2 linked regions of the Methylocaldum szegediense genome follow. The protein of the gene in region 2 interacts with the protein of the main gene of each other region in a pairwise test. Links are inferred from orthologs where the notes say so. Each region holds a gene or a part of one and is shown on either strand. Other genes may lie near its edges.

What was found.
Region 1: the proteins of panC (region 2) and QEN43_RS02140 interact in binary tests that used the Escherichia coli proteins (3 or more experiments, as listed by UniProt). The link is inferred for Methylocaldum szegediense from one-to-one orthologs.

Annotation. Positions count from the first base shown.
Region 1 is NZ_OX458333.1:490,479-495,475, forward strand. Bases 701-3,699 are described here. They hold QEN43_RS02140 (NUDIX hydrolase), read right to left. Parts: upstream 2,454-3,699; coding sequence 1,947-2,453; downstream 701-1,946. Other genes in these bases: QEN43_RS02130 (PQQ-dependent sugar dehydrogenase), read left to right, coding at 701-1,294; QEN43_RS02135 (NUDIX domain-containing protein), read left to right, coding at 1,360-1,935; QEN43_RS02145 (efflux transporter outer membrane subunit), read right to left, coding at 2,450-3,699. In the rest of the region: cysS (cysteine--tRNA ligase), read left to right, coding at 1-6; more of QEN43_RS02130, read left to right, coding at 146-700; more of QEN43_RS02145, read right to left, coding at 3,700-3,943; QEN43_RS02150 (efflux RND transporter permease subunit), read right to left, coding at 4,039-4,997.
Region 2 is NZ_OX458333.1:4,091,567-4,097,204, reverse strand. Bases 1,202-4,055 are described here. They hold panC (pantoate--beta-alanine ligase), read right to left. Parts: upstream 3,132-4,055; coding sequence 2,271-3,131; downstream 1,202-2,270. Other genes in these bases: folK (2-amino-4-hydroxy-6-hydroxymethyldihydropteridine diphosphokinase), read right to left, coding at 3,959-4,055; panB (3-methyl-2-oxobutanoate hydroxymethyltransferase), read right to left, coding at 3,163-3,966; QEN43_RS17780 (LysR family transcriptional regulator), read left to right, coding at 1,326-2,312. Also shown: uvrD (DNA helicase II), read left to right, coding at 1-35; QEN43_RS17785 (phosphoribulokinase), read right to left, coding at 69-947; more of folK, read right to left, coding at 4,056-4,480; polynucleotide adenylyltransferase PcnB, read right to left, coding at 4,467-5,638. UniProt on the Escherichia coli protein: Catalyzes the condensation of pantoate with beta-alanine in an ATP-dependent reaction via a pantoyl-adenylate intermediate.

The sequences.
Region 1 (4,997 bases), 3.6 Mb from region 2 along the record:
CTTTGACTTCAACTGAGCGTCTTGTTGCACTTAATCTTTAAGCGGACGGACAGCTTCCGTTACCTTGGATTCAAGTAACGAGGAATCATAGTCTGCCGAAAGGGACGAAATCGCGGTTTGGATCAGACATTCCAAGGGAGGAGTTGTGAAACTTGAAGCCGGCAAGATGAGGAGTATCGGGATTCGCGCAGGGTTCCTTTTGGCGATTATTGCCTTGGGAATCGTTGCGTTTCGGTCTTCCGAAGGCGCGTATGAGTCCGAAGGGCAGCCGTTTTCGGTGGAAGTCATCGCCCAGCAGGAAGACGTGGTCTGGGGATTCGATTTTCTCCCCGACAGACGGATCGTGTTCACGGAACGAGACGGGCAGTTGCGTATTCTCGATCCGAATACCCGATCGGTGCAAACCATTCAGGGGGCACCGCCTGTGGTTCAGGCCGGACAAGGCGGACTGCTGGACGTAAGGGTCCATCCCGATTTCGACAAGAACGGCTGGATTTACCTGACCTATTCTGAAAAAGTGGATGCCGGAATGACCACGGCCCTCGGCCGCGGTCGGTTGGAAGGACTCGAGCTGAAAGATTACCGGAAGCTTTTCAGCGCCTGGGAGCCCAATGGGAATAATATCCACTTCGGTTCGCGGATCGAATTCGACGGCTCAGGCCGGCTTTTCATTTCGGTCGGAGACAGGAACGAGCGGCATAAGGCGCAGGATCTACGCTACCACAACGGCAAAATTCTGCGTCTGAACGAGGACGGCAGCGTACCGCCCGACAATCCGTTTGCGAACAACCCGGACGCCAAGCCCGAGATTTGGAGCTACGGCCACCGCAATCCACAAGGGTTGGCCCGGCATCCGGTGACAGGCGAGTTGTGGGAGAGCGAATTCGGGCCCCGCGGCGGTGACGAAATTAACCTCATCCGCCCGGGAGCGAACTACGGTTGGCCGGTGATTACCTATGGCCGCGAATATTGGGGGCCGAAGATCGGGGAAGGTACTGAAAAGCCGGGAATGGAGCAGCCGGTCGCGTATTACGTACCGTCCATTTCCCCATCCGGAATCGGGTTCTATTTCGGTGACGTCTTCCCAAGATGGAAGGGTAATCTGTTCGTGGCCAATTTGAGTGGTCAGCACCTTCGTCGACTGGTGATAGACGCCAACAATAAGATCGTGAAGCAGGAAGAATTGCTGAACGATCTCGACCTGAACTTTCGTCAGGTAAGGCAGGGACCGGATGGGTTTCTTTATTTTTCGACCGACGACGGCAAAATCGCCCGCTTAGTGCCTGTTCGATAAGAACTCCGCTGTAGCAGAAAAAGTTAAAGTAAAGCACGATCCCGTTTATTTTTTTCGACGAAACCATGAAAACGCAAAATTCGGAAGACTTTTCATTCGTTGATCCCGATCCCGGACCCGGACCGTACGACGCCTTTCGTTTTTGCCCCCGTTGCGGCGGCGAATATTTGAGCATTCACGAGCAGCGTGCGATCAGATGTGGGCGCTGCGGTTTTCTGTTCTTTTTCAACACCTGCACGGCAGTGGGTGGGTTCGTATTCCACCAAAATCAGCTCATTTTGTGCGTGCGCGCCAAGGATCCGGGAAAAGGCAAACTCGACCTGCCCGGTGGGTTCGTCGATTTCGACGAAACAGTGGAAGACGCGCTGCGGCGGGAAATCGCGGAAGAGTTGAATGTCGAAGCCATCAACTATCGCTATCTGAGCAGCGCGCCGAATGATTACCTTTACGGCGGTGTGCTGTACAAAATCACGGACCTGTTCTTTGTTTGCGATGCACCGCAGATCGACACCCTGCGGGCAGCGGACGACGTGGCCGATTTTAGGCTGGTATCGCCTTACGATGTGCGGCCCGAAGAGTTTGCCTTCAACTCCACGAGACAGGCGCTCGTAAAGCTCCGAACCTGGCTGGATCGGACCTGAGAACGACCATCCTACGGTCTACGGTTACGATAGCGCAGCCAGATCAGCCGGAACGACGGTGTCAACCCGATTCCCGAATCGTGTACCCATGAGTCCAGCTCATTCGTGTCGAACCACCGGCACTCGTCGATCTCCCTGGGATCGAGCCGCAGGGTGCCGGAATGGACGACCCGATAAACCTGGATGAACTCCCATCCGGTTTCTGCGGAAGCGGGCAACTTGAACAAGAATCTAGGAGGCGAAGGGCTCTCGATTCCAAGTTCTTCTCCCAACTCCCGCAACGCGCACTCGTCGTAGCTTTCTCCCCAGTCGACATGACCGGCGGCGGAGGTATCCCAAAGCCCCGGGTTGATGTCCTTACTGTGAGAACGTTTTTGCAGCAGTATTTGTTCGAGATGATTGAACACCAGGATGTGCACGGACCGATGGCGCAAGCCTAGCCTGTGAACGTCGGCGCGCGTACGCTGACCGATGATTCGGTCGTCCTCGTCGACTTCGTAAACCCATTCGTCCTTCATTTCGTGTTTCGTGCGGGTGTGTCCGGAACCGCGGTCGGCCCGACGCTGACAGAAGATGCCTGTTGCGTCGATGCCGGAACCGATGCGACGGCATTTTCGTCCGGGGCGTAAACTTCCCAGCCTCCGCCCAGCGCTTTATAGACGGCGATCAGAGCAGTCGCCGTGGCGGTTTCGCTTTGCGCCAATTGCTCCTGATCTTGGAGCAGGCGGCGTTCGGCATCCAGGACGGTGAGGAAATCTTCGATACCGTCTTCGAAACGAAGGTGCGCGAGCTGATGAGCGTGTTCGCTCGCGGCTGCCGCGGACATCAACAAGGCGAGACGGGTGCGCTCGCGATTGTAATTGACCAGTGCGTTTTCGGTTTCTTCGAGTGCCGTCAGCACGGTTTGCTCATAATTCGCGAGTCTCGCTTCCGCGCTGGCGTCCGCTGCCTTGATGCGGGCTAGGACGCGTCCGAGATCGAGAAATGCCCAGGAGATGCGTGGTCCCACCGAGAAAGCCTCGGTACCGGAAGCGCCGAGCCCGGAAAGCGTGCGGGACTCCAAGGCGATGGTGCCGTTGAAGGTTACCCTAGGGAAAAGATCGGCCGTGGCGACGCCTATTCGGGCGGTCGCTGCAGCAAGATTACGCTCGGCGACGCGAATGTCCGGGCGGCGCCGCAGGAGCTCCGAAGGTGAACCGATCCGTATCGATTCGGGAATCTTGGGCATAGGCGCGGGCGTGGACAACTGGCTGGACAGGCTGTCCGGAAGTTGACCAGTTAGCACGCCGAGGCGATGGATGGTTTGCCGAATACGACTTTGAAGGGGCGGAATCGTCGCCAACGTGGAGTCGAGTTGGGCTTTAGCGCGCGAGGTATCCAGTTCCGTGCCTCGTCCGGCTTCCAGTCTAGCTTGGGTCAGTTCTAGAGTGGCGGCCTGGTTGTCGGCGTTTTTTTGGGCTACGTCCAGCTGATTCTGCAAACCCCGCAATTCGAAATAATTGCGGGCCACCTCCGCAATCACGCTGACCAATAGGTCGCGCAGGTCGGCTTCAGCGGCTGCGACTTCGGCGTCTCGGGCTTCGACGCTGCGCCGTATCCGGCCGAAAAAGTCAACTTCCCAGAAGGCATCGAAGCCGACGTTGAAGAGTTCGAGCTCGCGCGGTGCGTACTGTCGGCGGTTCATGGCGTCGAAACTTCGCTTCGTCGTCGTGTAATTGGCATGGCTGGTGATCGTGGGGAGGAGATCCAGCCCGGCCTCGAGATAGAGCGCACGCGCGACCCGGAGATTCGCTTCGGCTGCCTTGAGACCTCGGTTATTGCTCACCGCCTGGTCAATGAGTTCCGACAGCACCGGATCGTCGAATTGCTTCCACCATGCGATCTCGATCCCGTCCCGTTTGAATTCGGGAAGCACGGCATGGGCAAACTGTGCACCCGGGGCAGCGTCCGGTTGCCGATAGTCAGGACCGACCGCGCAGGCGGAAACCAACGCGGAAAACACGATCATGAAGGCGCGCCCCAAGGGTGCGCCAAGAGAGCGATCGTCTGGGGCTGACCGCCCGCGTTCAATGGCCGTGCAAAGTTTGGACATGGCTTGGCGAATCAGGGGTTGATATGCGGCGTAGAGGGAGTCTCGGTATCGATCGATTCCGAAGAGGGTCGTTGACGGCGTTCGACCCACTGTCGTATGACCACGTAGAACACCGGTGTCAGTAACAGCCCGAACAACGTGACCCCAAGCATACCGCTGAACACGGCGGTCCCGAGTATGCGCCGGTTTTCCGAGCCAGCGCCGGTGGATACGACCAGCGGGAAAACGCCGAGAATGAAAGCGAAGGAGGTCATCAAGATCGGCCGAAGGCGCAGGCGCGCCGCTTCGATGGCGGCTTGATAACGATCTTTGCCCCCCTCTTGGAGCTTGCGGGCGAACTCGACGATCAGAATCGCGTTCTTGCTGGCCAGTCCGACCAGGACGATGAAACCGATCTGGGTGAAGATATTGTTGTCCATGCCACGGAGCCAGACGCCGGCCATCGAGCTCAAGAGACAGGTGGGAACGATAAGAATGACGGCGAACGGCAACGACCAGCTCTCGTATTGCGCGGCCAGTGCAAGGAATACGAAAATCACGCTCAGGGGAAATATGATCTTGGCGGTATTGCCGGCCAGGATTTCCTGTAGGCTGAGTTCGGTCCATTCAAAGCCGATCGTCAGGGGAAGCTCTCGGTTCAATAGTTCTTCCATGATCGCGATGGCCTGGCCCGAACTGACACCGGGTTGGGTACTACCGTTGATTTCGGCCGATGGATACAGATTGTAATGGGTCACTTTGTCGGGACCGACGGTTTCGCGAACATCGACCAAGGTGCCGAGGGGAACCATGTCGCCGTTCAGGTTGCGAGTCTTAAGGTTGACGATATCCGAGGGTTTCAGTCTGAACATCGAGTCGGCTTGTGCCGTTACCTGGTAGGTTCTGCCGAACAGATTGAAATCGTTGACGTATAGGGAGCCGAGATAAATCTGAAGCGTCTGGAAGACGTTGCTCAGCGGTACGTCGTAAG
Region 2 (5,638 bases):
TAATGCTTGCCTACGCCAATTTACAGCCGGCTTAAAAAAGACCGTATCGACACGAGCCTCACGATTGATCAGGCACTTTTCTTCTCTTCCATCATCCGCTCCAGAATGGGGCGGAAAATGATTTCCATGGCGAGTCCCATCTTGCCACCCGGCACGACAATTGAGTTGTAGCGGGACATAAATGAATCTTTGATCATCGCCAAAAGGTTCTGGAAATCCACGTTGAACTTGCGCGGATTTTTGAACCGGATGATCACGAGGCTCTCGTCCGGCGAGGGAATGTCGCGGGCGATGAACGGATTTGAGGTATCGACCAGAGGCACCCTCTGAAAATTGATGTCCGTTTGGGAGAATTGAGGCGTGATGACCTTCACATAATCGTACATGCGGCGGAGGATCGTATCGGTGACATCCTCGGGCTTATAGCCGCGCTCTGCGGTATCCCTGTGGATTTTTTGTATCCATTCTAGATTGACGATGGGAACGACACCGACCAAGAGATCCGCGTATCGTGGAATATCCACGAACTCGTTTTTCACCGCGCCGTGCAAACCCTCGTAAAACAGCAAATCCGTTCCCTCAGGAATATCGATCCACGGCGTGAAGGTCCCCGGTTTGTAGCCTCCGAGACGCTGACCTTCCTCTTCGTTATGGATGTAATAACGGCGCTTTCCAGTGCCGGTCTCGCTGTACTGCCGGAACAAATACTCTAGCTCCTTGAGCAGGTTCGCCTCTATCGAGAAATGACTGAAGTGCCGTCCTTCCGCTTGCGCTTTGGCGATCAGTGCGCGCATCTCCTCCCGGTCGTAGCGATGAAAACTGTCACCCTCGACCACCGCCGGGTTGATATTCAGGCGGAAAAATAAACGCTCGAATGCCTGCTTGACGGTAGTCGTACCCGCACCGGACGAACCGGTGACTGCTATGACAGGATGTTTCTTGGACATGAGATACCTCCTCCTTAATTCGTTATTTTAACCGCACAAGCGTAACCGCGAACCGCAAAACACGTCGAAATTCTTGGCGGATCGCGTTGCCGCGAAGCTAAAAACGCCGAAAAACCGCCACGAAGACGTGGCACCAGGCAAAACGAGGTCGATCGGCAATCTCGGTGCCAATGGCTCCCTGGAAAAGCCTAAGTAAATTATGGTATCCGAAACTACGATGGAACTTCTCACGCCTAGCCCTGAATCGGCCATTGCACTACTACTTGCTCGCGATCAAAGTCAAGGCCAGCTTCAGTTCGAGGATATTGCATAAGAAGAAGCATTGAGTCCATACTTTCAAAATAAATATTTTTTATATTCGCATGTCGATCCAAGAGCATGAATATTACGCTTCGGCAATTAAAGGTCTTCGAAAGGGTGGCTCGCTGCTTGAGCTTCACCCGAGCAGCGGAAGAACTTTATCTAACCCAGCCCGCTGTTTCGATGCAAATCAAACAATTCGAAGATGCCGTCGGTTTACCCTTATTTGAGCGGTTGGGAAAGAAAATTTACCTGACCCGAGCTGGGGAGGAGTTGTATCGGCTGAGTCGAACGATCTCCTTGCAATTAGAGGAAGCGGAACAGCTGATCGAAGAATTGAAAGGCACGGAAGGTGGACACTTGGCGGTGTCTGTCGCCAGTACCGTCCATTATTTTGCAATTCGCCTTCTTGCCGATTTCTGCCGGCGCTATCCGAAGGTAAAAGTCCGTTTTAAGGTCACCAACCGTAAAGGGTTGCTGCAGCAACTGGACGATAACGAGGCTGATATTGTGCTCATGGGACAACCACCGGAAGATCAAGACTTGGTGGCGGAAGCGTTTATGGTCAATCCGTTGGTCATGGTCGCCGCCGCCAATCATCCCTTGGCTGGGAAAAAAAGCATACCCTTAAGCGAACTCAGCCAGGAGACCTTTCTTATGCGGGAAAAAGGTTCCGGCACCCGCGATGCCGTCGAGCGCTTCCTGGCGGAAAAAGGCGTGCAGATTTCGGCCAGCATGGAAATGAACACAAATAGCGCCATCAAACAAGGCGTCGAAGAAGGTCTCGGCCTAGGCATCGTATCGATACATACTGTAGAGCGCGAACTGGAAGACGGACGGATCGTCGTTTTGGATGTCGAATCGTTTCCGATCATGCGCCAATGGTACATCGTGCATCGGGCCGGCAAGCGTCTGTCGGCCGTGGCAAGAGAGTTCGAGGCATTCGTCCGAACCGAAGCCGAGCGCTTTGTTAAAAGTGATATCATCAAGGCTGCCTTGGTCGGCAAGCAGTCTTCTCCGGCTTTACCGACTCAGCTCACGAGTCAACCGGACGTTATCGATTAGGCGAGCTTTACCCAGCCAAGCTGCGGCCAGAATAACGAGACAAGAATCCTCCGGTCCTGCTGGCGCCAGATCGGTTTCGCGGCGGACGCTGAAATAATCGGGGCGAAATCCGGCCGCTTGCAAGGTCTCGATCTGCTGCCGTTCGATACGCTCAAAATCCAGTTCTCCACGACGGATGGCCTCAGCTGCGCGGCACAGACAGCGATATAGGAGAGCCGCCTGCTCCTTCTGCTCAGTCGTGAGATACGTATTTCGAGAACTCAGCGCCAAGCCGCTGGCCTCTCTAACGGTCGGGACAGCGTGAATTCGCACGGGAAAATCGAGATCCGCCGCCATGCGCCGAATGATCAACAACTGCTGGTAGTCCTTCTCGCCGAACAGCGCGACATCTGGCTGCACCAGGTTAAAAAGCTTACAGACGATGGTGGCGACGCCCCGGAAATGCCCCGGTCTGAAACGTCCGCAGAGCTCATCCGATAATACCGGCACCTCGACGAACGTCGTCGCACCCAAACCCGCCGGATACAGTTCGCCTGCCGAAGGCATGAACAAGAGATCGGTCGCAACGCCGCGAAGCTTTTCCGCATCTGCTGCGGGCGTACGCGGATAGGCATCGAAGTCCTCGCCCGGAGAGAATTGTGTTGGATTGACGAAAACGCTCACCACCACGCGATCGGCGAGTCGCTTTGCTTCACGAACCAGATGCAAATGCCCTTCATGCAGGTTTCCCATCGTCGGCACGAAAGCCACCGAAAGTTCTTTCAAACGCCACCCCCGAACGGTTTCACGCAGAGCAGCGACAGAGTCGATAATCAGCATGCTGAGCTTTGAATTTTCCGCTGCAAAACCTCTAGAAACTGTGTTCCGAGGTCGGGAACCGACCCGCTCTCACATCCTCCACATAAGCGCGGATAGCCGACGGAATATCTTCTACGCCTTGAAGAAAGTTTCGAGAAAACCTAGGCCGCTTACCCGGCGTAATCCCGAGCATGTCGTATAACACGAGAATCTGACCGCTGCAGTCCGGACCAGCCCCTATGCCGATCGTTGGAATATCGAGAGCCGCGGTAATCTCGGCGGCCAAGGTCGCCGGCACACATTCGAGCACCAAAAGGCTGGCACCGGCTTCCTGAAGAACAATGGCATCCTGAAGGATCGCTTGCGCGGCTTTCTCGTCCTTTCCCTGTACCAGATAGCCGCCGACCTGATGGACCGATTGGGGCAGCAATCCCAAATGCCCGCACACCGGGATACTCTGTTCGACCAGGGCACGAACGGTCTCCGCCCGTTTTTGCCCCCCCTCGAGCTTAACCATATGCGCTCCGGCCCGGATCAGACGAGCGGCACTATCGATCGCCTGCGCTGGCCCGGAATAACTGGCAAACGGCATATCCACCGCCAATATCGCGCGGCGGACGCCGCGCGCCGCACACCGGGTATGGTAAACCATGTCGCTCAGGGTCACCGGCAGTGTCGTCGGCTGGCCTTGCACAACCATCCCTAAGGAATCGCCGACCAATACAAGATCGACCCCGGCCTCGTCCAGAATCCTGGCAAAACTGGCATCGTATGCGGTAAGCGCGACGATTTTCTTATCATTCGCCTTCATTTCCGCCAGGTCCGGAATCGTCAAAGCCTTGAGCGCGTCAGGCATGCTCAATCACCTTCAATCCTCGTTGCGGACATTTGCTAACCAGATCGGCCAGCGGTCCCCGGCCGGGAATATCGAGGTCCGGCGCGATCTCCGCGAGCGGATAGAGCACGAATTCGCGGTCCGCGATCCCCGGATGAGGTACGGTCAACACATCGCTCACTATGGTTTCGTCGCCGTACAGCAAGAGATCCAAATCCAGCGTACGAGGTCCCCAGCGCTCACCCGTGCGTACCCGTCCGTAGGAGGTTTCTATGATCTGGAGTTCGCGCAACAATGCCAGGGGTGCTAATGTTGTCTCGACCGCCATCACGGCATTGACATAGTCGGGTTGATCGGCAGGCCCCATCGGCGTACTGCGGTATAGGCTTGAAAAAGCCAATTCCCGAACATCTGCAATCCGACTCACGGCCGACCGCGCCGACTCGATGGTCATCACGGGGTCACCCAAATTGGCCCCTAGACCAATATAGGCCACCACTTTGCTGAGCCGCTTTGAACAATCAGACGGACACATTGGCGGGAGGTTCAGTACGAACCCTGCGTTTGCGTGACCGCGACCGGCCAGAGCGACGCCGACCCGGACTCGTCATGGCCTTGCGTTCGGCTTCGTCCGCCTGTTGGAATCGAGTCCACCACTGAGCGAGCGAAGGCTCGGCTTCGCCCGTCTCCGCCCGGATTAACAGAAAATCATACGCAGCACGGAAACGAGGGTGACTCAGCAAGCGGAACGGCCTTGAACCGAGAATCCGCTCAAACCGCGGCTGCAGCGCCCATACCTCGCGTGCTGGCTGGCTGACGGTCCGCGGCATAGCGGTATGCCGGACTTGAGCTCCGATCACCTCGCCTGCGGCTTCTTGGTAAGCCATAATATCGTTTTCACCTGCGTCGACTCGGGCTTGGGCCCTCGACCGCACAGGCTCCCACAGTAAAGCCGCGAACAGAAAATACGGCGCCACCGGTTTGCCTTCCTGAATTCTCTGGTCGGTACGCTCCAGGGCTTTCGCCAAAAAGGTCAGAGGAAAACCCTGCTGCTCCTTGGCCAGACATGTCTCCGTCTCTGGAAACAGCACCGCAAACAACCCGAATTGCCGGAGCTGTTCGAAAGTCTGTACGGCGTATCCGGATAAGAACAGCTTCAGAACTTCTTCGTAAAGACGGGCTGGTGGGATTTCTCGCAGCAAATGGGAGAGCCGTCTGATCGGTTCGGCGCAACTGGGATGAATGGTGAAACCAAGTTTGACCGAGAAACGTATCGCTCGAAGCATCCTCACCGGATCTTCCCGATACCGCTGTTCCGGATCACCGATCAGTCTCAGCACACCGGCCTTGTGGTCCTCCATGCCGCCGACGTAATCAACTACAGAAAAGTCGGCGATGTTGTAATACAACGCGTTGACCGTAAAATCTCGGCGGAAAGCGTCTTCTTCGATGGTTCCGTAGACGTTGTCCCTCAAAATGCGGCCGTTCTCTATGACGCGCCCCTCAGAGCTATCCTCACCTGCTAGTCCTCGAAAGGTGGCCACTTCAATAATTTCATCCCCGAAGTGCACATGCGCGAGGCGAAAGCGCCGCCCGATCAAACGGCAATTACGAAAGATCGTCCTAATCTCTTCGGGATGTGCGCTGGTGACGACGTCGAAATCCTTCGGCTCGCGCCCCAAAAGTAAGTCGC